2 linked regions of the Methylorubrum populi genome follow. Each later gene encodes a partner of the first gene's protein in a complex. Links are inferred from orthologs where the notes say so. Each region holds a gene or a part of one and is shown on either strand. Other genes may lie near its edges.

Evidence for each region.
Region 2: the proteins of rpsG (region 1) and tig are in contact, whole or in part, in a crystal structure (PDB 3GTY), measured with the Thermotoga maritima proteins. The link is inferred for Methylorubrum populi from one-to-one orthologs. Residues at the interface, in WP_004081843.1 of Thermotoga maritima: Lys34, Lys52, Lys55, Glu59, Arg62, Gln63, Glu66, Asn67, Lys69, Val71, Arg95, Ala109, Lys110, Lys111, Gly112, Arg113, Pro114, Glu117, Glu121, Ile124, Ala125, Tyr127, Asn128, Asn129, Thr130, Gly131, Lys135, Asp139, Arg142, Met143; in WP_004081061.1 of Thermotoga maritima: Glu122, Val124, Val129, Leu130, Tyr133, Glu188, Gly259, Ile262, Tyr263, Glu266, Ser270, Glu273, Gln274, Glu277, Arg308, Gln311, Ile312, Ser315, Tyr316, Glu325, Arg329, Arg336, Leu363, Phe366, Trp367, Arg373, Leu377, Arg381, Leu384, Glu387.

What each region holds. Positions count from the first base shown.
Region 1 is NZ_AP014809.1:2,449,708-2,453,387, reverse strand. Bases 864-3,680 are described here. They hold rpsG (30S ribosomal protein S7), read right to left. Parts: upstream 2,599-3,680; coding sequence 2,128-2,598; downstream 864-2,127. Other genes in these bases: MPPM_RS11210 (SbcC/MukB-like Walker B domain-containing protein), read right to left, coding at 3,501-3,680; rpsL (30S ribosomal protein S12), read right to left, coding at 2,740-3,111; fusA (elongation factor G), read right to left, coding at 864-2,053. In the rest of the region: more of fusA, read right to left, coding at 1-863.
Region 2 is NZ_AP014809.1:2,744,389-2,760,616, reverse strand. The notes cover bases 1-2,928. They hold tig (trigger factor), read right to left. Parts: upstream 2,213-2,928; coding sequence 788-2,212; downstream 1-787. Other genes in these bases: MPPM_RS12505 (multicopper oxidase family protein), read left to right, coding at 2,573-2,928; MPPM_RS12520 (ATP-dependent Clp protease proteolytic subunit), read right to left, coding at 26-652. Outside these bases: more of MPPM_RS12505, read left to right, coding at 2,929-4,027; MPPM_RS12500 (B12-binding domain-containing radical SAM protein), read right to left, coding at 4,034-5,347; MPPM_RS12495 (B12-binding domain-containing radical SAM protein), read right to left, coding at 5,344-6,723; MPPM_RS12490 (class I SAM-dependent methyltransferase), read right to left, coding at 6,915-7,706; MPPM_RS12485 (2OG-Fe(II) oxygenase), read right to left, coding at 7,711-8,526. UniProt on the Bacillus subtilis protein: Involved in protein export. Acts as a chaperone by maintaining the newly synthesized protein in an open conformation. Functions as a peptidyl-prolyl cis-trans isomerase.

The sequences.
Region 1 (3,680 bases):
TGTCGGCCTCGCCGCGCGGCACTTCCTCGTAATGGTCGAACTGCATCGTGAAGTTGGCGCGGCCCTGGGAGAAGGAGCGCAGCTGGTTCACGTAGCCGAACATGTTGGCCAGCGGCACCATCGCGTTGATGACGTTGGCGTTGCCCCGCATGTCCTGGCCCTGGATCTGGCCGCGGCGGGAGTTGAGGTCGCCGATGACCGAACCGGTATACTCTTCCGGCGAGACGACCTCGACCTTCATCACCGGCTCGAGCAGGACCGAGCCGCCCTTCTGCAGCGCCTCACGGAAGGCGGCGCGGGAGGCGATCTCGAAGGCGAGCGCCGAGGAGTCGACGTCGTGGTAGGCGCCGTCGACCAGCTCCACCTTCACGTCGACCACCGGGAAGCCGGCGAGCACGCCCGCGCCGAGGACCGAGTTGAGGCCCTTCTCGACGCCGGGGATGTACTCCTTCGGCACCGCGCCGCCGACGATCTTCGACTCGAACGAGAAGCCGGCGCCCGGCTCGTTCGGCTCGACGACGAACTTCACCCGGGCGAACTGACCGGTACCACCGGTCTGCTTCTTGTGGGTGTAGTCGATCTCCTGACGGCGGGTCAGCTTCTCGCGGTACGCCACCTGCGGCTGGCCGATATTCGCGTCGACCTTGTAGGTACGGCGCAGAATGTCGACCTTGATGTCGAGGTGGAGCTCGCCCATCCCCTTGAGGATGGTCTGGCCCGATTCCTGGTCCGTCGAGACGCGGAAGGACGGATCCTCGGCGGCGAGCTTCGAGAGCGCGATACCGAGCTTCTCCTGGTCGGCCTTCGACTTCGGCTCGACGGCGATCTCGATGACGGGCTCGGGGAACTCCATCTTCTCGAGGATCACGGCCTTGTTGGCGTCGCACAGGGTGTCGCCGGTGCGGGTGTCCTTGAGGCCGGCCAGGGCGACGATGTCGCCGGCATAGGCCTCCTTGATGTCCTCGCGGTTGTTGGCGTGCATCAGCAGCATGCGGCCGACGCGCTCCTTCTTGTCGCGCGAGGAGTTCAGCACGCTGGTGCCCGACTCGACCTTGCCCGAGTACACGCGGCAGAAGGTGATCGTGCCGACGTGGGGATCGTCCATGATCTTGAAGGCGAGCATGGAGAAGGGATCCTCGTCCGTCGGCTCGCGCTTGACCGGCTCCTCGGTCTTGAAGTCGAGGCCGTCGACCGCGCCGCGATCGACCGGGGACGGCAGGTAGTCCACGACGGCGTCGAGGAGCGGCTGCACGCCCTTGTTCTTGAAGGCCGAGCCGCACAGCACCGGGTGGAAGGCGCGCAGCTGCACGGCCTTGCGCACGAGGCGGCGCAGACCATCCTCGTCCGGCTCCACGCCGTCGAGATAGGCGGTCATCGCGTCGTCATCGAGCTCGACGCAGGCCTCGACCAGCTTGGTGCGGTACTCGACGGCCTGGTCCTTGAGGTCAGCGGGGATCTCTTCCTCGGCGAAGTTGGCGCCGAGCGCCTCGCCCGACCAGACGATCGCCTTCATCTTGATGAGGTCGATGACGCCCTTGAAGCTCGACTCGGCACCGATCGGCAGCTGGAGGCAGACCGGCTTGCCGGCGACGCGGCCGATGATGTCGGCGACGCACTTGAAGAAGTCGGCGCCGATCTTGTCCATCTTGTTGACGAACACGACGCGCGGCACGTCGTACTTGTCGGCCTGACGCCACACGGTCTCGGTCTGGGGCTCGACGCCCTGGTTGCCGTCGAGCACGCAGACGGCGCCGTCGAGCACGCGCAGCGAGCGCTCCACCTCGATGGTGAAGTCGACGTGGCCGGGGGTGTCGATGATGTTCAGGCGCTTGTCGCGCCAGAAGCAGGTGGTCGCAGCCGAGGTGATCGTGATGCCACGCTCCTGCTCCTGCTCCATCCAGTCCATCGTGGCGGCGCCCTCATGGACCTCGCCGATCTTATGGGACTTGCCGGTGTAGTAGAGGATCCGCTCGGTCGTCGTGGTCTTGCCGGCATCAATGTGGGCCATGATGCCGAAGTTGCGGTAGTCCTCGATCGCATGCGTGCGGGGCATCGGGGTCTCTCCGGGAGAAAGCGGGCACGAAGCGCGGCCCCTTGGCCGCGCTCGAAGGTCTCAGGACCGGTGAATTACCAGCGGTAGTGCGAGAAGGCGCGGTTGGCCTCGGCCATCCGGTGGGTGTCTTCGCGCTTCTTGACGGCGTTGCCGCGGTTGTTGGCGGCGTCGAGCAGCTCGGCGGAGAGACGCTCGACCATAGTCCGGTCGTTGCGGCCACGAGCGGCCTGGATCAGCCAGCGGATGGCGAGAGCCTGGCGGCGCTCGGTGCGGACCTCGACGGGGACCTGGTAGGTCGCGCCGCCGACGCGGCGGGAGCGAACCTCGATCGCCGGGGCGACGTTGTCGAGGGCGGCGCGGAACACCTCGATCGGGTTGGCGCGGGCGCGGCTCTCGACGAGGTCGAAGGCGCCGTAGACGATCCGCTCGGCGGTCGACTTCTTGCCCTCGTACATGATGGAATTCATGAACTTGGTGAGGACGACGTCGCCGTACTTGGCGTCCGGGATGATCTCGCGCTTCTCGGCAGAGTGACGACGGGACATGGTTCAGACTCTCGAAAAACTGGCTTTAAGCACCTCACGCAGGCCGCCTTGAGCGAAGAGCCGGCGACATCCTTGTGAGGCGGTGGAAATAGACGCCCGAAGAAAATCCTCCGGACGCTGATCTTACTTCAGGCGCCGATCTTACTTCGGGCGCTTGGCGCCGTACTTCGAGCGGCGCTGCTTGCGGTTCTTGACGCCCTGCGTGTCGAGCACGCCGCGCAGGATGTGGTAGCGCACACCCGGAAGGTCCTTCACGCGGCCGCCGCGGATCATGACCACGGAGTGCTCCTGAAGGTTGTGGCCCTCACCGGGGATGTAGCCGATCACCTCGAAGCCGTTGGTCAGGCGCACCTTGGCGACCTTACGAAGCGCCGAGTTCGGCTTCTTCGGGGTCGTGGTGTAGACGCGCGTGCAGACGCCGCGCTTCTGCGGGCAGGCGTTGAGCGCCGGCACCTTGTTGCGCGCCTTCTGCGCCTTGCGCGGCTGGGCGATCAGCTGGTTGATCGTCGGCATCCTGTGCCCTCTTCATCCGGCCGCACGGGGCGGCCACCGTCTGAAACCTGTCGAAGCCCCTTGCGGAGCGGTCGGTCCGCAGGCGAACCTGCGGCAAAACGAATAGCGCCAGAGGCCGGTCAGGGCCTTTGGCGATGGTGAGGCAGAGGATCACGCCGTTGAGCGGCGCGGTCTTACCCGCTGATCTGACGAGTACGTCAGGGTGTGGTGCCGGTATCGGTCTGACGACGGTCGCCGAAGCCCCTGGCTTCGACCCGAAAGCGACTCTCGATCCACCGGAGTGGCGCGCTTCTACGCGGGAGGGTCGGCTCCGTCAATGCCCGGAGAGGATAAAGTTCGGTGAACGGCCCTCTCTTCCGCGGCCAAGCTAATTCCCGGCCGCGACGCCGCTATTCGGCGGCGTCCGAGAGGCGGAACGCCTCGATTCCGCGCCGCTCTGGGTTGATTTCGGCGAGTGCCCGTTTCGCCGTTTCCAGCGGATGCTCGGCCTCGATTCGGACCGAGGCGAGATCCGGGCTCTTGTAGACGGTGACGACGGTGTCCATCACCTCGGTGAGCGTCGTGCGCTT
Region 2 (16,228 bases), 310 kb from region 1 along the record:
GGACGCCTCAGGTTCCCCGCCTGCCTCAGGCCGCCGCCGGCTCGGGGCGCTTGTGCAGGATGTCATCGATCAGGCCGAACTCCTTGGCCGCGTCGGCGGTCATGAAGTTGTCGCGCTCGAGCGCCTGATGGATCGTCTCGTAGTCGCGGCCGGTATGCTTCACGTAGATCTCGTTCAGGCGCTTCTTGAGCGCCTCGATCTCGCGGGCGTGGATCAGGATGTCGGTGGCCTGGCCCTGGAAGCCGCCGGAGGGCTGGTGCACCATGATCCGGGCGTTCGGCAGGGCAAAGCGGTGGCCGGCCTCGCCGGCGGTCAGCAGGAGCGAGCCCATCGAGGCGGCCTGGCCGACGCAGAGCGTCGTGACGGGGCAACGGATGAACTGCATCGTGTCGTAGATCGACAGGCCCGAGGTCACCACGCCGCCGGGCGAGTTGATGTAGAAGGAGATTTCCTTCTTCGGGTTCTCGGCCTCCAGGAACAGGAGCTGGGCGACGATCAGCGACGCGCCCTGGTCCTCGACGGGACCGGTAAGGAAGATGATCCGCTCGCGCAGGAGCCGGGAATAGATGTCGAAGGCGCGCTCGCCGCGGCTCGACTGCTCGACCACCATGGGCACGAGCGAATTATGGAAGTAGTCGACCGGATCTCTCATATCAGCCCTCGGCTCCGGAGTCCGGCCCCGGAGCGAATCGCTCGGGGCCGGTTGGTTACAGCGAACATGGCAGCCGTTAACGCCGCCTGATCTCTCTTGAGATCGCCGCCCGCCGCGGAGCCGGAGGGTCGGCGATCAGCCGGCAGCCTTGTCGGCCGCCGCCTCGTTGCTGGACTCGCTCGGCTTCTCGTCCGTCGAGGCCGCATCGGCCTCGTCGTCTTCGGCGAAGAGCGCCTCTTTGGAGACGGGTTCCTCGACGACCTGGACCTGACCGAGGACATGGTCGACGACCTTTTCCTCGAACAGCGGCGCGCGAAGCTCGGCGAGCGCCTGCGGATTGTTGCGGTAGAAGTCGTAGACCTGCTTCTCCTGACCCGGGAACTGCCGGATCCGGGCGAACAGGGCCTGATTGACCTCGTCATCCGAGACCTTGATATCGGCGGTCTCGCCGACTTGCGCAAGCACCAGACCGAGGCGCACGCGCCGCTCGGCGATCTTGCGGTACTCCGCCTGGGAGGCCTCCTCGGTGGTGCCCTCGTCCTCGAAGGTCTTGCCGCGGTTCTTCAGGTCCTGCTCGACCTGCGCCCACACGGCGGCGAATTCCTGGTGGACGAGGCTCGGGGGCAGGTCGAAGGCGTACTTGCCATCGAGCGCGTCGAGCAGCTCCTTCTTGAGCTTGCGCCGGGACTGGGCCTCGTAATCGGCGCCGACGGCCTTGGAGACGGCCTCCTTCAGCTTCTCCAAGTCGTCCATGCCGAAGCGCTTGGCGAGCTCGTCGTCGATCTTGGTCTCGCCGGGGGCGGCGACCGCCTTCACCGTGACGTCGAACTCGGCATCCTTACCGGCGAGCTGCTCGGCCTGGTAATCGGCCGGGAAGGCGACCTTCACGACACGGCTGTCACCGACCTTGGCGCCGACGAGCTGGTCCTCGAAACCGGGGATGAAGGTGTTGGAGCCGAGCTCCAGATCGACATCCTCGCCCTTGCCGCCCTCGAACTCGGTGCCGTCGATGCGGCCGACGAAGTCGATGGTGACGCGGTCACCGGACTGCGCCTCCGCGCCCTCCTCGCGGGGCTCGAACGAGCGGCTGTCCTTGGCCATGCGCTCCAGCGTCTCGTTGATCTCCTCGTCGGAGGGCTTGAGCACGAGCTTCTTGATCGAGACGTCGGAGAGGTCGGCGAGCTCGAAGCTCGGCAGCACCTCAAGCTTTACCTTGAAGGCGAGGTCGCCCTTGGCGTCGAGCGCGCGCTCGATGATGTTCTGCTCCTCGTCCTTCGGGAACTCGATCTGCGGCTCGAGCGCGAGGCGCAGGCCCTTGTCGGCGACGATCTGCTGGTTCGCCTCGTTGACGGCGTTCTGCAGCACGTCGGCCATCACGGACTTGCCGTAGACCTTGCGCAGGTGCGCGACCGGCACCTTGCCGGGGCGGAAGCCCTTGATCTGGACCTTGCCCTTGATGTTCGAGAGCTCGGTGTTGAGGCGATCCTCAAGCTCGGTCGCGGGGAGGAGCACCTGAAACTCGCGCTTCAGCCCCTCGGAGGTCGTCTCGGTCACCTGCATCGTCGTTCGTCCGCTTTTTTCTAAAACCGCAATCTCGTCTTCGCGTGCCGCTGCGCCATGGGAGAGGTCCCGGCGGGAACCGATTCGGTCCCGGCGCCGGCCCCGTACGGACTTGGTGCGGGCGGAGGGGCTCGAACCCCCACGTCTTGCGACACTGGAACCTAAATCCAGCGCGTCTACCAGTTCCGCCACGCCCGCGAGCGCCATCGACACGAGCCCGGACACCGGGCCGTCGAAGCGCGCGTCTATAGCACGCGCGCCCATGGCCGCAGCAAAAAACTTACGGAAGGGTTTGCCGGTGGCGGGGCGGGCGGGGCCTGTCTACAACCCCTCTCCGATCCAGTGACGACGCGAGACATCATGCGAAAGCCCGACCCGATGGCCCAGCCCGAGCCGGGATCCTTTTCGCGACGCGGCCTGCTCGCCGGCAGCGCCGCCCTCGCGCTGATGCCAGTCTCCGCCGGAGCACAAGCCCCGGCCGAAAAGGCGCCCGCCGGGAAGGCCACGCCGCCGGAGCCGAGATCGCTCAAGGCGGCCCCCGCCAAGCTCCGCCTGAAACCGGAGCCCGCACCGGAGACGGCGGTGTGGCGGCTCGGCGAGGAGGCGGCGCCGATCCTGCGGATCAAGCTCGGCGAGCCACTTCGCCTGCGCGTCGAGAACGGCACCGACCGCCCCCTCTCCCTGCACTGGCACGGCGTGCGCAACCGCAACGCCATGGACGGCGTCGGCGGCGTCACGCAGGAGCCGATCAAGCCGGGCGACAGCTTCACCTACGATTTCACGCCGCCCGATGCCGGCACCTTCCTGATCCGCCCGCTCGTGATCGGCGGATCGAGCGAGCCCTCGGGCCGCGGCCTCGCCGGCATGCTGATCGTGGAGGAGCCCTCCCCGCCCACGGTCGACCAGGATCTCGCGCTGCTGCTGCAGGATTGGCGGCTCGACGAGGCGGGCGCGCTCCAGCCGTTCGGGCAGGTCGCCTTCGCCGCCGCGGCGGGGCGGCTGGGGAGCGTGGTCACCCTCAACGGCAGACCGATTCCGCTCACCCTCGAGGCCCGGCCCGGCAGCCGCCTGCGCCTGCGCCTGGCCAATGCCTGCAACGCGCGTGGCCTGCGCATCCGCTTCGACGGGCTGAAGGCGTATGTCGCGGCCGTTGACGGACAGCCGACCGACACCTTCGAGCCGCTGAAGGCCACCCTGCCGCTGGCGCCGGGCACGCGCTACGATCTTCTCCTCGACCTCCCCGCACAGGCGGGAGCGGCCGGCGCGATCACCGCCCTGATCGGCCAGGGCCTGCCGCTGGCGACCCTGACCGCCGCCGGCGAGCCGGTGGCGCAAGCCGGCCGCGCGGCCATCGGCTCGATCCCCGAGAACAAGCGCCTGCCGACCGAGATCCGCCTCCAGAACGCCCTGCGCCGCGACCTCGTGCTGACGGGCGGCGTGCGGCCGGACAAGACCAAGCCCGGCGCCGAAACACCCTATCAGGGCGATCCGGCCAAGGTCTGGCAGGTCAACGGCGCGAGCGGCGCGGCGGGGGCGCCGCCCCTGTTCTCGGTCAAGCGCGGGGGGGTCGTGGTGCTGGCGATCCGCAACGACACCGGCTTCATCCAGAGCCTGCACCTGCACGGCCACGTCTTTCGCCTGCTGCACCAGCTCGACGACGGCTGGGAGCCCTACTGGCTCGACACGGTGCAGATCCCGGAGGGCCGCAGCGCCCAGATCGCCTTCGTGGCCGACAATCCCGGCCGCTGGCTCCTGAGCGCGACCGTGCTCGAACGGTTCGACAACGGGTTGTGGACGAGCTTCGAGGTGAGCTGACGCCTCTCACCGGGGCGGCGGGAAGGTCCAGAAGAACGCACCCGCGCGCCCGCCCTGAAGCGACGCCTGCCGCGTCAGGAAGCGGCACTCCGCCGCCAGGGCGGCCTCGCTCCAGCCGGTGCAGGAGATCATCTTCAGAGAGACCGGATCGTAGTCGAGGCGATGCTCGGGGGGCGAGCGCACCATCAGGCCCGAGGGCAGCACGACGCAGTGATAGACCCGGAGCGCGCAGGGCAGACGTCGGGCTCGCTCGAAGTTGCGGCGAAAGGTTTCCGGATTGTCGCCGGGCAGTCCCAGGATGATCTCGACGGCGAGGCTCGCCACCGCATCCAGCTTGGCGAAGGTCTCGTCGAAGCGCCGCTCGTCGTAGGTGCGGTCGACATGGGCCAGCACCGCGTTGTCGAAGCTCTGCAGGCCGATGCCGACATAGGCGTTGCTGATGGTGGCGAGGAAGTCGAGATGCTCCTGGCGCACTGCGGCCGGATAGACCTCGCAGATCAGCCCGCGGCGCTCGAAGAAGCCGCTCTCCTCGGCGGCCTGCCGGAGGTTGAGGAAGGCGTTGCGGTTGAGGTTCAGCCCGGCATCGACGAGGAGCGCGGCGTAGACCTCGTGGCCGGCGATGGCGTCGAACTCCCGTGTCAGGTGGTCGACGGCGCGCACGCGCTTGGGCGATTCCATGGTGCCCCACTCGCAGAACGAGCAGGTGAAGGGGCAGCCCCGATAGGTCTGCAGCACGCCGAGGCCGCCATGCTGCACGAGGTTCAGCGCGTAGGGCGAGGCGAGGCTGTCGAGATTGGCCAGCGGTCGCGCGGGGGTCTCGCGCCAACCCTCGCCGTCGCGGACGGCGACGCCGCGCAGAGCGCCCAGCGCGGCCGGCGTGCGGAGTTCGAGCGACACGATCTCGAGAAAGGTCTCCTCGCCCTCGTTGATGACGAGGACGTCGATGTCGTCCGCCGCAGCGGAGAAGGGCGGCCGCGCGAACATGACCGGCCGGGCCGAGGGGCCTCCGAAGACGACGAGGCGGGCCGGGTCGTCTTGCTTGATCAGCGCGGCGACGCGGCAGAGGAAGGGCAGCGACCAGAGATAGGCCGAGAAGCCGACGATGTCGGGGTCGAAAGCGGTGATCTCGCGGGCAACCCGCTCGGGGTCGCCGGCGGTCAGATCCCAGACCCGGCAGACGAGACCGGGAAGGGCGGCGGCGCGCAGGGTGGCCTCGACCATGCGCAGGCCGAGATTGGGCACGAAGCTCGGCATCGCCGGATCGCGCTCAGGATACTGCGCCACCAGCGCGATGCGCAGGCCGGAGCGGGCCGCATTCATCGCGCGGCGGCCTGCCGCCACGAAGCGCGGGCTTGGGTGACGCGCTCGGGCCGGCGGGGGAAGGCCCACCAGAACTCGCCGGCCTTGCCCCCGGCGGCGAGGGCACGCCGCCGCAGTTCCGCGCGGGTGCGCGCCACCGCGTCCTCGCTCCAGCCCTCGCAGGAGCGCATCGTCAGCGTGTGCGGGTCGAAGCGGATGTTCCACTCGGGCCGGCTGCGGGTCAGCAGCGCGTCGGGCAAGACGAGACAGTGATAGACCCGGACGCTCGCGGGCAGCGACAGGGCATAGTCGAGGGTGCGGAAGAACCCCTCCGGCGTATCGCCGGGCAGGACCGCGATGATCTGCAGCTCGATGTTGGTGATGCGCGCCAGCGCCCGCACCGCCGCCTCGAAGCGGGGCGAATCCGAGGGGCGGTCGTGCAGGCGCAGCACCGCCGGGTCCATCGACTGCATCCCGACGCCGAGATAGGCGGTGCCGATCTCCTCGATGAAGGCGAGGTGCTCGTCGCGCACGACCGAGGGGTAGATCTCCGCCCAGAGCAGGGTTTCCTTGAGAAAGCCGGAGCGCTGGGCGGCGAGCCGAAGGTTGCGGAAGGCGCCGATGTTCAGGTTGAGGCCGGCATCGAGCAGGAATACCGCCGGCGCCTCCAGGGTGCGGAAGGCCTCGAGCTCGCCGGCGATGTAGTCGGCCGAGAATGAGGCCTTGCTGTTCTCCTTCGTACCCCACTCGCAGAAGCGGCAGGAGAGCGGGCAGCCGCGATAGCTCTCGAGATAGGCCACGCCGCCCTGCGGCATCAGCCCGTGCGCGTAGGGCGAGGCGATCCGGTCGAGGGCGGCGATGGGCGGGCGCCGCTCGGTCCGAAGCCAGCCGGTCGCGCTCGGCAGCGTCAGCCCGCGCACCCGCTCCCAATCCGATCGATCGAAGTGCGGCAGCCGGGCGATCTCGCAGATGATCTCCTCGCCGTCGCCCTCGACCACGGCGTCGAGATAGGCGTGGGCCGGGCGGTAGGGTTCGAGATCGAAGAAGGCGGATCGCGCCGAGGGGCCGCCGAAGACGACGGCGAGCGAGGGGCGGCGGGCGCGCAGGGCGCGCGCCACCGCGATCATGGCCGGCGCCGACCAGACATAGATCGAGAAGCCGACGAGATCGGGCTCGAAGTCCAGGATATCGGCGACATAAGCCTCGATATCGGCGGTGCGGCGGTCGAATAGCCTCACCGTCGCCCCGGCGAGATCGGGGTCGCCGAGCAGCGCCGCGTGGATGCGCCGGATCCCGAAGCTCGGCAGCCGCAGCTCGCCGAGTTCCTGCGCATCGGGGCGCGGCGTCATGCAAACGAGGGCGATGCGCCGCGGTGTGTGGGAGACTGGTTCGGGCATGGCTTCGCGGTGACCGGGGCGGCACTGAACCGATCGTTCGGGAGAGGAGCGAATTTAAGGCCTGGGCAAAGCTTGCCAGGTCCAATCGACCCGCGCCGCCCCCCTCTCCGGCATTTGGATCGGCAGCCGCCGCAACTCGCGCCATGCGCCGGAACCGGGGTGATCGAGACGGCGCGGCGGCACAATCCGGGTCATCGCTTGTCCAGGCGGAGATAAAGATAGTGCAGGCAGCCGAGCCGATGCAGTTCTCGCAAGACGTCGCCGCTGGTCGGCCTGTCGCTCCGACCCGGAGCGATGGTGTGAAAGCTCGGCTCGGTGTTCGCCGTGGCGTCGGTCACGAGGAGGGTGAAACCGGCCGCTTCCGCATCGCGACCGATCGCGTCGAGGCTCGCCCATTTGTCGGGCCAGGGGCCGAAGGCGGCCTCGAGCCCGTCCGCCAGCAGCGCGACTTCCTCCTCCGGCAGCGGCGGGCGGGTGAGGACGATGTCGCTCAATACGAGAACGCCGTCCCGTGCCAGCACGCGATGCGCCTCGGCGAAGAAGTCGCGGCGGGAGGCGAAGTGAAAGGCCGCCTCGACGCAGAGCAGCCGGTCGAACATGCCCCCTGCGAACGGCAGGCGGCAGGCATCCGCTGCGATCCACGTGGCGTTGCGCCGCCTTCGGTCTCGGCGAAAGCCGACCGCCAACTGGCGCGGATCGAGGTTGAGCCCGATCACCTCCACCCCGGGATGGCAGGTCCGGATCGTCCGCAAGCTGCCTCCGAAGCCGCAGCCGACATCAAGCACAAGATGGCCGCGTGCGAGGTCGAGCCACGCAATGAGCGCCGCGCTCAACCGGTCCTGCGCCTGCGCGAAGCCCGCGCGCGCACGGGCCGGCCCGATCGCCCCCGGCGCGTCCCAGTGACCCAGATGAACGTGATCGATCTCGGCACCGCCCGCGACCGCCGTGAGGAAGGCGTCGAAATAGGCCGGGACCCGCGTCACCGCGCTAGCCCCAGCAATAGACACCGTCACCGCTGCGGGCTCGGGCCATGAAGGAGCAGGCGGTCCAGCGCAGGCGGGAGCCTTCCACCGGCGTGACTTGATGCAGGAAGCGGCCGGAACGCAGGATCACGATGGTCCCGGCCTCGACGTCGAAGGCGTGACGGGCGAAGTGCGAGAGGTCGGGCTTGCGCGACGCGCGGTCGCGATTCTGAAACCGGCCCGACCACGCATCCGCTCGGGCGTCGAAGACTTCGAGCATCCCGCCGCGTTCGGCCTTCGACAGGGTCAGCACGAAGGAGAAGATGTCGCCCTCGACCAGGCCGTCGAGGTGGCGATAACTCGGCCGGTTTCGCTGCTCGTTGTCGAAGTGCGGCGGGATGAAGCCACCCTCGTGATGCGAGCGCAGCGTCGTGACCATGTACGGACGCCCGTCGGGCAGAACCGGCGGCCCGTAGCGGCGCCCGCCATCGAGACGCGAGAGCAGACCGAGGATCCGGCCCTCGAAGCCGCCCCGCGGGGTCATCAGATCCCCGAGGCTGCGCGTGAAGCCGGGGGCCATCTCGAAATAGGCGCGAAGATCCGGATCCGCGAGGTTCAGGTTCATACCGTAGAAGTGCGACCGGAACGGCGCCGGGAACGAGGTCGTGGGAAAGCCCTGCCGGTTGTCCGCCAGTTCGGTTGTGATCGCCAGGCACTCGTCGGATGTCAGGACTTTGCGGATGACGATGGCCTGAAGGGCATCCGCCCGCAGCCGCGTCAGGGCGTCCGCATGGGAAGGCGCGTCGACGGCGTCGAATGAGAGCGTCTCCAGAAACGGCATCGCCTCGAAATCCCCTCGCCCGGACCCCGGCGATACGCGCGGCGGGCCCTTCCGGCCGCGCACCGTATGACCATGATCGAAGCCGCCGCCCGAGGCGAGCCGGGCGGCGGTTTCCGTGTCGTCTTTCAGCCCGACCGCGGGCGGCGATCACTTCACCGGCAGCGTCGGGTCACCGAAGCGCTTGGCGAGGAAGAGGATGTCGTCCTCGTTCTTCGCCTGCTCCACCAAGCTGCCCTTGGCCTCGTCGAAGAACCACGTGTCGTACTTCGACGGGTTGGAGGCCGGCCGGCTGGAGGGACGCAGGACGATGTCGCCGCCCTCGATGGAACGGATGACCTCGTTGGCCAGGAGCGGCTTATGGGCGACGGCCTCGATCGTGGCCGGACGGCCGGCAACCGCGGTTGGCGTCAGGGTGTTGGCGGCGGTCGCGGAGAAGGACGGCAGGGACAGGCCGGCATCGAACGACCAGATCGCCCGCTTCTTGTAGAAGCCGATGACCTTGATGCCGCTGTCGCCTTCGCTGACCTGATCCATTCCGGTCTGGGAACCTTGCGGCACCCCGTATTGAGGCGCGGCAGCGAGCCCGAACGGGTTCCAGGCGGACGCGCCGTAGGTCTGCGCGTAGTTCGCCAGGGACGAAGCCCCCCACTTCCCGGCCACTGCGACGCCGTAGTGGAAGTTGAGGAACTGCGTTCCGACGCCGGCCGTGTTGATCACACCGATGCTGTTGGGGAACAGCATCGGAGTGAAGCTGCCCTGGACCATGCCGAGATTGGTCGGCAGGAGCACCGTGAAGGCGTTCGGACCGAGCATCCGGCCATCGGCATCGAGCGTCGGCACGAGCGTCGCCTTTGCGCCGAAGATCCGGTTGTTGCCCGCCCCGCCCGAGATGATGTCCTCACCCGCCTTGATCGCGCCGGCATAGACGCCGGAGGCCGGCTGCGCGAGATCCGGCACGCCCAGGATGAAGCGGAGGTCGAACAGCACGCTCTGCAGGTCGAACCGGGTGTCCCTCGGCGTACCGATCCAGCCACGATAGGCCGCCGTGAGGCTCTGCTGGCTGGCGAAGCCGAACGGGCTCCGCCACGCGAGACCGCTGTAGAGCGGGTTGCGCCAGCTGGCGACGCTGCCGGCCAGGGCGTTCCAGGCCGAGCGGTTCCAGGCATCGAGATCCGCATCGAGGCCAGCGGCGCCGACACCGAGGACGCGGGCTTCGACCTGGGCACGATCCTCGGCGAGGGTCGCGGCCGTGGTGCCCCGGCCCTGCGCCGCATTGGCGGCCGGCAGCTGGATGAAGCCAGTATCGCCGATCAGGAGATCGTTGCCGTCGCCTCCGTCGATCCGGTCGTTCCCGCTCAGGAAGCTGTCGCCGCGGGAGGCGATGGAGGCGATCCAGTGGAGGGCCACCGACTTCAGATCGACCGGGTAGTCCACCGCGAGATGCTGCTGCATCGCGGAGAACCGTTCCGCGGCACGGGCGAACACGGCCGCCTCCACCTTGGCCGCCTCGGACGCCGTCGCGGGATCCTGGACCGCGAGGCCGCGCGCCACGCCGGGCTGGAACATGACGAGGGTGTCGCCGACCACGAGGTCGTCGCCCGCGCCACCGTCGATGACGTCGTTGCCGATCGACACCACGTGGTTCGTCCCCATGCCCTCCGGCAGGCCGAAGGCGAGGATCTCGTTCAGCGGGCGTTGCGCCACCGCCTCCAGCTTCACCGTCACCGCCGCCTGGGCGACCCGGCCCGTCATGGCGAGGTCGGTGATGACCGAGCGCATGTCGGAGAGGGCATCGCTGAGCGTCAGGGCCGCCTCGACGGACAGGCTGCGCAGCGGGCCCGCCCCCTGCACGACGGTGCGGGCGGCATCGCCGACGATGAAGTCGTCGCCCTCCCCCCCGGTGATGGTGTCGTTGCCGTAGGTGATCGTCCGGCTCGGGCCGCCCTGGAGCAGGTCGACGCCGCGGCTGAGCGTGGCGAACACGCCGAGCAGGTCGGAGGCCGAGGCGGAGACTTTGTCGATCTGACCGTTGAGCGCGGCGTAGGCCGTCACGTCGAGCGTGTAGGTCTCGCTGCTGTCGCCGTAGATCGTATCGTTGCCCGCGCCGCCCTCGATGATGTCGTTGCCCGCCAGCACGTTGTTGGTGCCGTAGAGACTCGGAACCAGCGAGGCGTAGACGGTCAGCGTGGCGCCGTCCCCGCGCCGGATCGGATCGGACCCGGCAATGTCGGAGACCACGCCTGCCATCGACGGATAGACCTCGATGCGCGGAGCGCCGGCGCCGAACGCGCCGGGCACGAGGTTGAGGGCCGGCACCACCACCTCGCCGCCGAGCGGCAGCACGAGGCCGGCTTCCGCCGCGGCACCGATCAGCCGGACAGCGTTGACGATGGTCGGCCGGTCGGAGGGGGTCTCCGACAGGTTCGAGGCGCGGTCGCCGTAGATCAGGTCGTCGCCGCCGACACCCATCAGGATGTCGTTGCCGCGCTGGCCGAACAGCACGTCGTTGCCCTCGCCACCGGCGATGATGTCATCGTCGGCCCGGGCCAGGGAGACGGTGAGCGCCGCGCTCGACCAAGCTCCCCCCGTGCCCGTGGTCAGGCGCGTGCCAGAGCCGTCGCGGGCACCGACCGCGAGGACGAGGTCGGCCTGGGCCAGCTTCTCGGCGAGATCGGCGGTTCGTGCGGCAGCCGATTGCGAGTCGGTGGCGATGGCGGCCGTGACGGTGCCGATCTCCTCCAGCACCACGTCGCGGTGCCAGGTGCCGTCGCTGTTGAGGACCGCCGCACCGTCCTTGGTGTAGGCGCGGACGATCCGGCCCTCGTCGCCGAGGAGGTAGTCGGCATCCGTGCCGCCGTCGATCCTGTCACGGCCAAGGCCGCCGACGATCTCGTCGGATCCTTCCTCACCGTAGATGAGGTCGTCGCCCATCTGACCGAAGATCCGGTCATCGCCGGCCCCGCCGGCAATCGCGTCGTCCCCGCCGACGAAGTCGATGAGGTCAAAGCGCAGCACGTCGCGGCTCACCGTATCGGCGAAGGGACCGGGATTGCGCTGCCACGTGACCGACTTGACGTCGTCCACGAGCACGTTGCGGGTGATGACGCCGTTATCGCCGAGGATCACATCCGCGCCGTTCCCGCCGAAGAGGCCGTCGTTGCCGTCGGCCCCGCCGAGCACGTTGTGGCCGCCGGTGATGTCGTCGTCGCCCTCGCCGCCAAAGAGCATGTCGTCGCCCTGCTGGCCGTAGAGGAAGTCGTCACCCGCACCGCCCTCGATGGTGTCGTTGCCGCCGCCATCGGCCGCCGCCGTGAAGATCGAGACCGCGCGCTGGTTCACCGGCAGGGCCAAGTCGTACAGCATGTGGTCGCCGAACAGCACGTCGTGGCCGCCGCCGCCGAGGATCACGTCCGCACCCGTGCCGCCGGCCGCGTAGTCGTTCCCCTCGCCGGCCTCGATGCGGTCGTCGCCCCCCGCGAGCGGATCGGTGGAAGCCAGCCGCCGGACCACCGCGCGGCCGGCCTTCAGGACAAGGTCCGCCCGGCCGTTGTCGCCGAGGATCATGTCGGCGCCCGCACCGGTGACGATGCGGTCGGCGCCGACGCCGCCGAGGACGAGGTTGTCGCCCTCGCCCGCCACGATCTGGTCGTCACCGCCCGCCGCCGGATCGACCGTCTCGAGCACGACCAGGACGCCGCCGGAGAAGGTGGCCCGGCCCTGGTCGCCGACGATGGCGTCGCCTCCCGTGCCGGTGGTGACGGCATCGCCGCCGAGACCGCCGAAAACGAGGTTGTCACCGTCACCCGCGCGGATCGTGTCGCCCGCGCCGTTGACCGCATCGAGCGTCGTCACCGAGGCGATGACACCGAGCTTGAACAGGGCCTCGCCGCTGTCGCCCAGCACGATATCCGCGCCGGCCCCGGTGTCGATCGTATCAGCACCGGCGCCGCCGAGGACGAGATTGTCGCCCTCGCCCGCCCGGATCGTGTCGTCGCCGCCCAGGGCGGTATCGGTCGAGACCACCTGAGCGAGGCCGTCGGCGTCGCGACGCACCAGGCCGCTGTCGCCGAGGATCACGTCGCGGCCGGAGCCGGTCTCGATCAGGTCGGCATCCATGCCGCCGATAACGATGTTGGTGCCCTCGCCGGCCTTGACCGTGTCGCGACCGCCGGTCCCGGCATCCAGGCTGCGCGCCTGGACCAGACGAGCGCCGGCATAGAGCACCTCGCCGCTATCGCCGAGAAGCACGTCCGCGCCGGTGGCCGCAGTGATGCTGTCCGAACCGAAGCCGCCGATGACGAGGTTGTCGCCATCTCCGGCCACGACGGTGTCGTCACCGCCGAGTCCGGTGTCGGTGGACAGGATCTGCTTGAGCAGACCGGCCGCGTCATAGCTGACGCTGCCGAAGTCGCCGAGGATCACGTCGGCGCCCTTGCCGGTGACGATCGTGTCGGCATCCGTGCCGCCGAGGACGAGGTTGTCGCCGTCTCCCAGCGTCAGCGTATCCTTGCCGCCGTCGGTCGGAGCCGTGGTGGCCACGCTCACCCGCACGCCGCCGGCAAACACCACCGCACCATTGTCGCCGAGCACGATGTCGGCCCCGGTGAGCGTCGTCACCTTGTCGGCGCCCACGCCCGCGACGACGAGGTTGTCGCCCGCGCCCGCCTCGATGGCGTCGTCGCCGCCGATCCCCGTGTCCAGGCTCTCGGCCCGCTCGACCAGACCCTTCGCATCGAAGCGGATCTGACCAGCATCGCCGAACACCGTGTCGCGGCCCGAGCCGGTGACGATCGTGTCGCCGCCCGCACCGCCGAGCACGGTGTTGTCACCCTCGCCCGCACGGATCTCGTCGGCGTCACCGGCCGCGGCACTCGTGGTGCGCACGAAGACCGGGACGAAGGCCGAGAGCGTCACCGCGCCGTTGTCGCCGAGGATCACGTCCGAGCCCGCGCCCGTGGTGATGCTGTCGGCACCGAAGCCGCCGAGCACCACCGAGCCGCCGTCGCCGACCACGATCACGTCGCGGCCGCCGACCTCCGGCGCGGTCGAGGCGATCTCGACCGGCCGCGCCTGCGCGTCGAGATCGACGCTGCCATTGTCGCCCAGCACCACCGAGCGACCCGCGCCCAGCGTCAGGCGATCCGCGCCCGAGCCGCCAAGCACCACGCCGTTGCCGGTGCCGAGGGTGACGCTGTCGTCGCCCGAGACGTTCACATCCGTGCTCTCGGCCCGAACCGGGCTGCCGTTGACGAGCCGCACGAGGCCGGCATCGCCGAGGACGATGGCGTCGCCCGACTGGCCCTCGACCGTGTCACCGCCGGCACCGCCGAGCACGAGCTTGCGGCCGTTGCCGAGGCGGATGGTGTCGGCCGCGCCGATGGCCGGGGTCAGGCTCTGCACCAGAGTCAGGACACCGGCGGCGTAGTCGAGCCCGCCGCTATCGCCGAGCACGGTCTTGGCACCGTCACCGGCGGTGATGGCGTCAGAGCCGAAGCCGCTAAGGATGGTGTCGCTTCCGTCACCGGCCGTGATCGTGTCGTCGCCGCCCAGACCCGTGTCGGTGGACAGGATCTGCTTGAGCAGACCGGCCGCGTCATAGCTGACGCTGCCGAAGTCGCCGAGGATCACGTCGGCGCCCTTGCCGGTGGTGATCAAGTCGGCATCCGTACCGCCGAGGACGAGGTTGTCGCCGTCGCCGAGGAGGAGCGCGTCCTTGCCGCCGTCGGTCGGAGCCGTGGTGGCCACGCTCACCCGCACGCCGCCGGCAAACACCACCGCACCATTGTCGCCCAGCACGATGTCGGCGCCGGCGAGCGTCGTCACCTTGTCGGCGCCCACGCCCGCGACGACGAGATTGTCGCCCGCGCCCGCCTCGATGGTGTCGTCGCCGCCGATCCCCGTATCCAGGCTCTCGGCCCGCTCGACCAGACCCTTCGCGTCGAAGCGGATCTGACCGGCATCGCCGAACACCGTGTCACGGCCCGAGCCGGTGACGATCGTGTCACCGCCCGCACCGCCGAGCACGGTGTTGTCGCCCTCGCCCGCACGGATCTCGTCGGCGTCACCGACCGCGGCACTCGTGGTGCGCACGAAGACCGGGACGAAGGCCGAGAGCGTCACCGCGCCGTTGTCGCCGAGGATCACGTCCGAGTCCGCGCCCGTGGTGATGCTGTCGGCACCGAAGCCGCCGAGCACCACCGAGCCGCCATCGCCGACCACGATCACGTCGCGGCCGCCGACCTCCGGCGCGGTCGAGGCGATCTCGACCGGCCGCGCCTGCGCGTCGAGATCGACGCTGCCATTGTCGCCCAGCACCACCGAGCGACCCGCGCCCAGCGTCAGGCGATCCGCGCCCGAGCCGCCAAGCACCACGCCGTTGCCGGCGCCGAGGGTGACGCTGTCGTCGCCCGAGACGTTCACATCCGTGCTCTCGGCCCGAACCGGGCTGCCGTTGACGAGCCGCACGAGGCCGGCATCGCCGAGGACGATGGCGTCGCCCGACTGGCCCTCGACCGTGTCGCTGCCGGCACCGCCGAGCACGAGCTTGCGGCCGTTGCCGAGGCGGATGGTGTCGGCCGCGCCGACGGCTGGGGTCAGGCTCTGGACCAGGGTCAGGACACCGGCGGCGTAGTCGAGCCCGCTGCTGTCGCCGAGCACGGTCTTGGCACCGTCACCGGCGGTGATGGCGTCAGAGCCGAAGCCGCCAAGGATGGTGTCGCTTCCGTCACCGGCCGTGATCGTGTCGTCGCCGCCCAAACCCGTGTCAGTGGACAGGATCTGCTTGAGCAGACCGGCCGCATCGTAGGTCACCGCACCGAAGTCGCCGAGGATCACGTCGGCGCCCTTGCCGGTGGTGATCAGGTCGGCATCCGTGCCGCCGAGGACGAGGTTGTCGCCGTCGCCCACCTTGATCGTGTCGGCCGCGCCGGCCTCCACATCGGTCGTGCGGACGAGGATCCGCTTGCCGTCAGTGAGGAAGGTGGCGAGTCCGTTGTCGCCGAGCACGACATCCGAGCCGGAGCCGGCGGAGATGGTGTCGCTGCCGAAGCCGCCGAGGATGACGTTGTCGCCGTTGCCCGCGTCGATCGAGTCGTCGTCGCCACGGTTCGGGTTGAGCGTGGCCACGCGCACCAGGCGCCCGCCGGTGAAGCTCGCCTCGCCGAAATCGCCCAGAATGAGATCCGCGCCCTTGCCGGTGATGATCTCGTCGCGGCCCGCGCCGCCGAGGACGATGTTGTCACCGTCGCCGCCCCGGATGATGTCGCCCGCGCCGCGGCGTTCGTCGGTGGTGTAGACCTCACGGACGAGGCCGTTCTCGAAGGCCACGACCCCCATATCGCCGAGCACGATATCGGCGCCTGAACCCGTGGTGATGTCGTCTGAGCCGACGGAGCCGATGACCACGTTGTCGCCGTCGCCGGCCCTGATCACGTCGCGGGCGCCGTCATCCGGATCGGTCGAGGCGAACTCGACGCGCATGCCGGCCTCGAACAGCGCGGTGCCGTTGTCGCCGAGGATCACGTCGTTGCCGCCGAGCGTAGTGATCGTGTCGGTGCCGGTGCCGCCGATGACGACGTTATCGCCGCCGCCGGCCTCGATGACGTCGTCGCCGCCGAAAGCCGGATCGAGGCTCTCGGCGCGCTTCAGGCGGCCTTGAGCATCGAAGGTGAGGCGACCGTCGTCGCCCAGCACGATGTCGGCA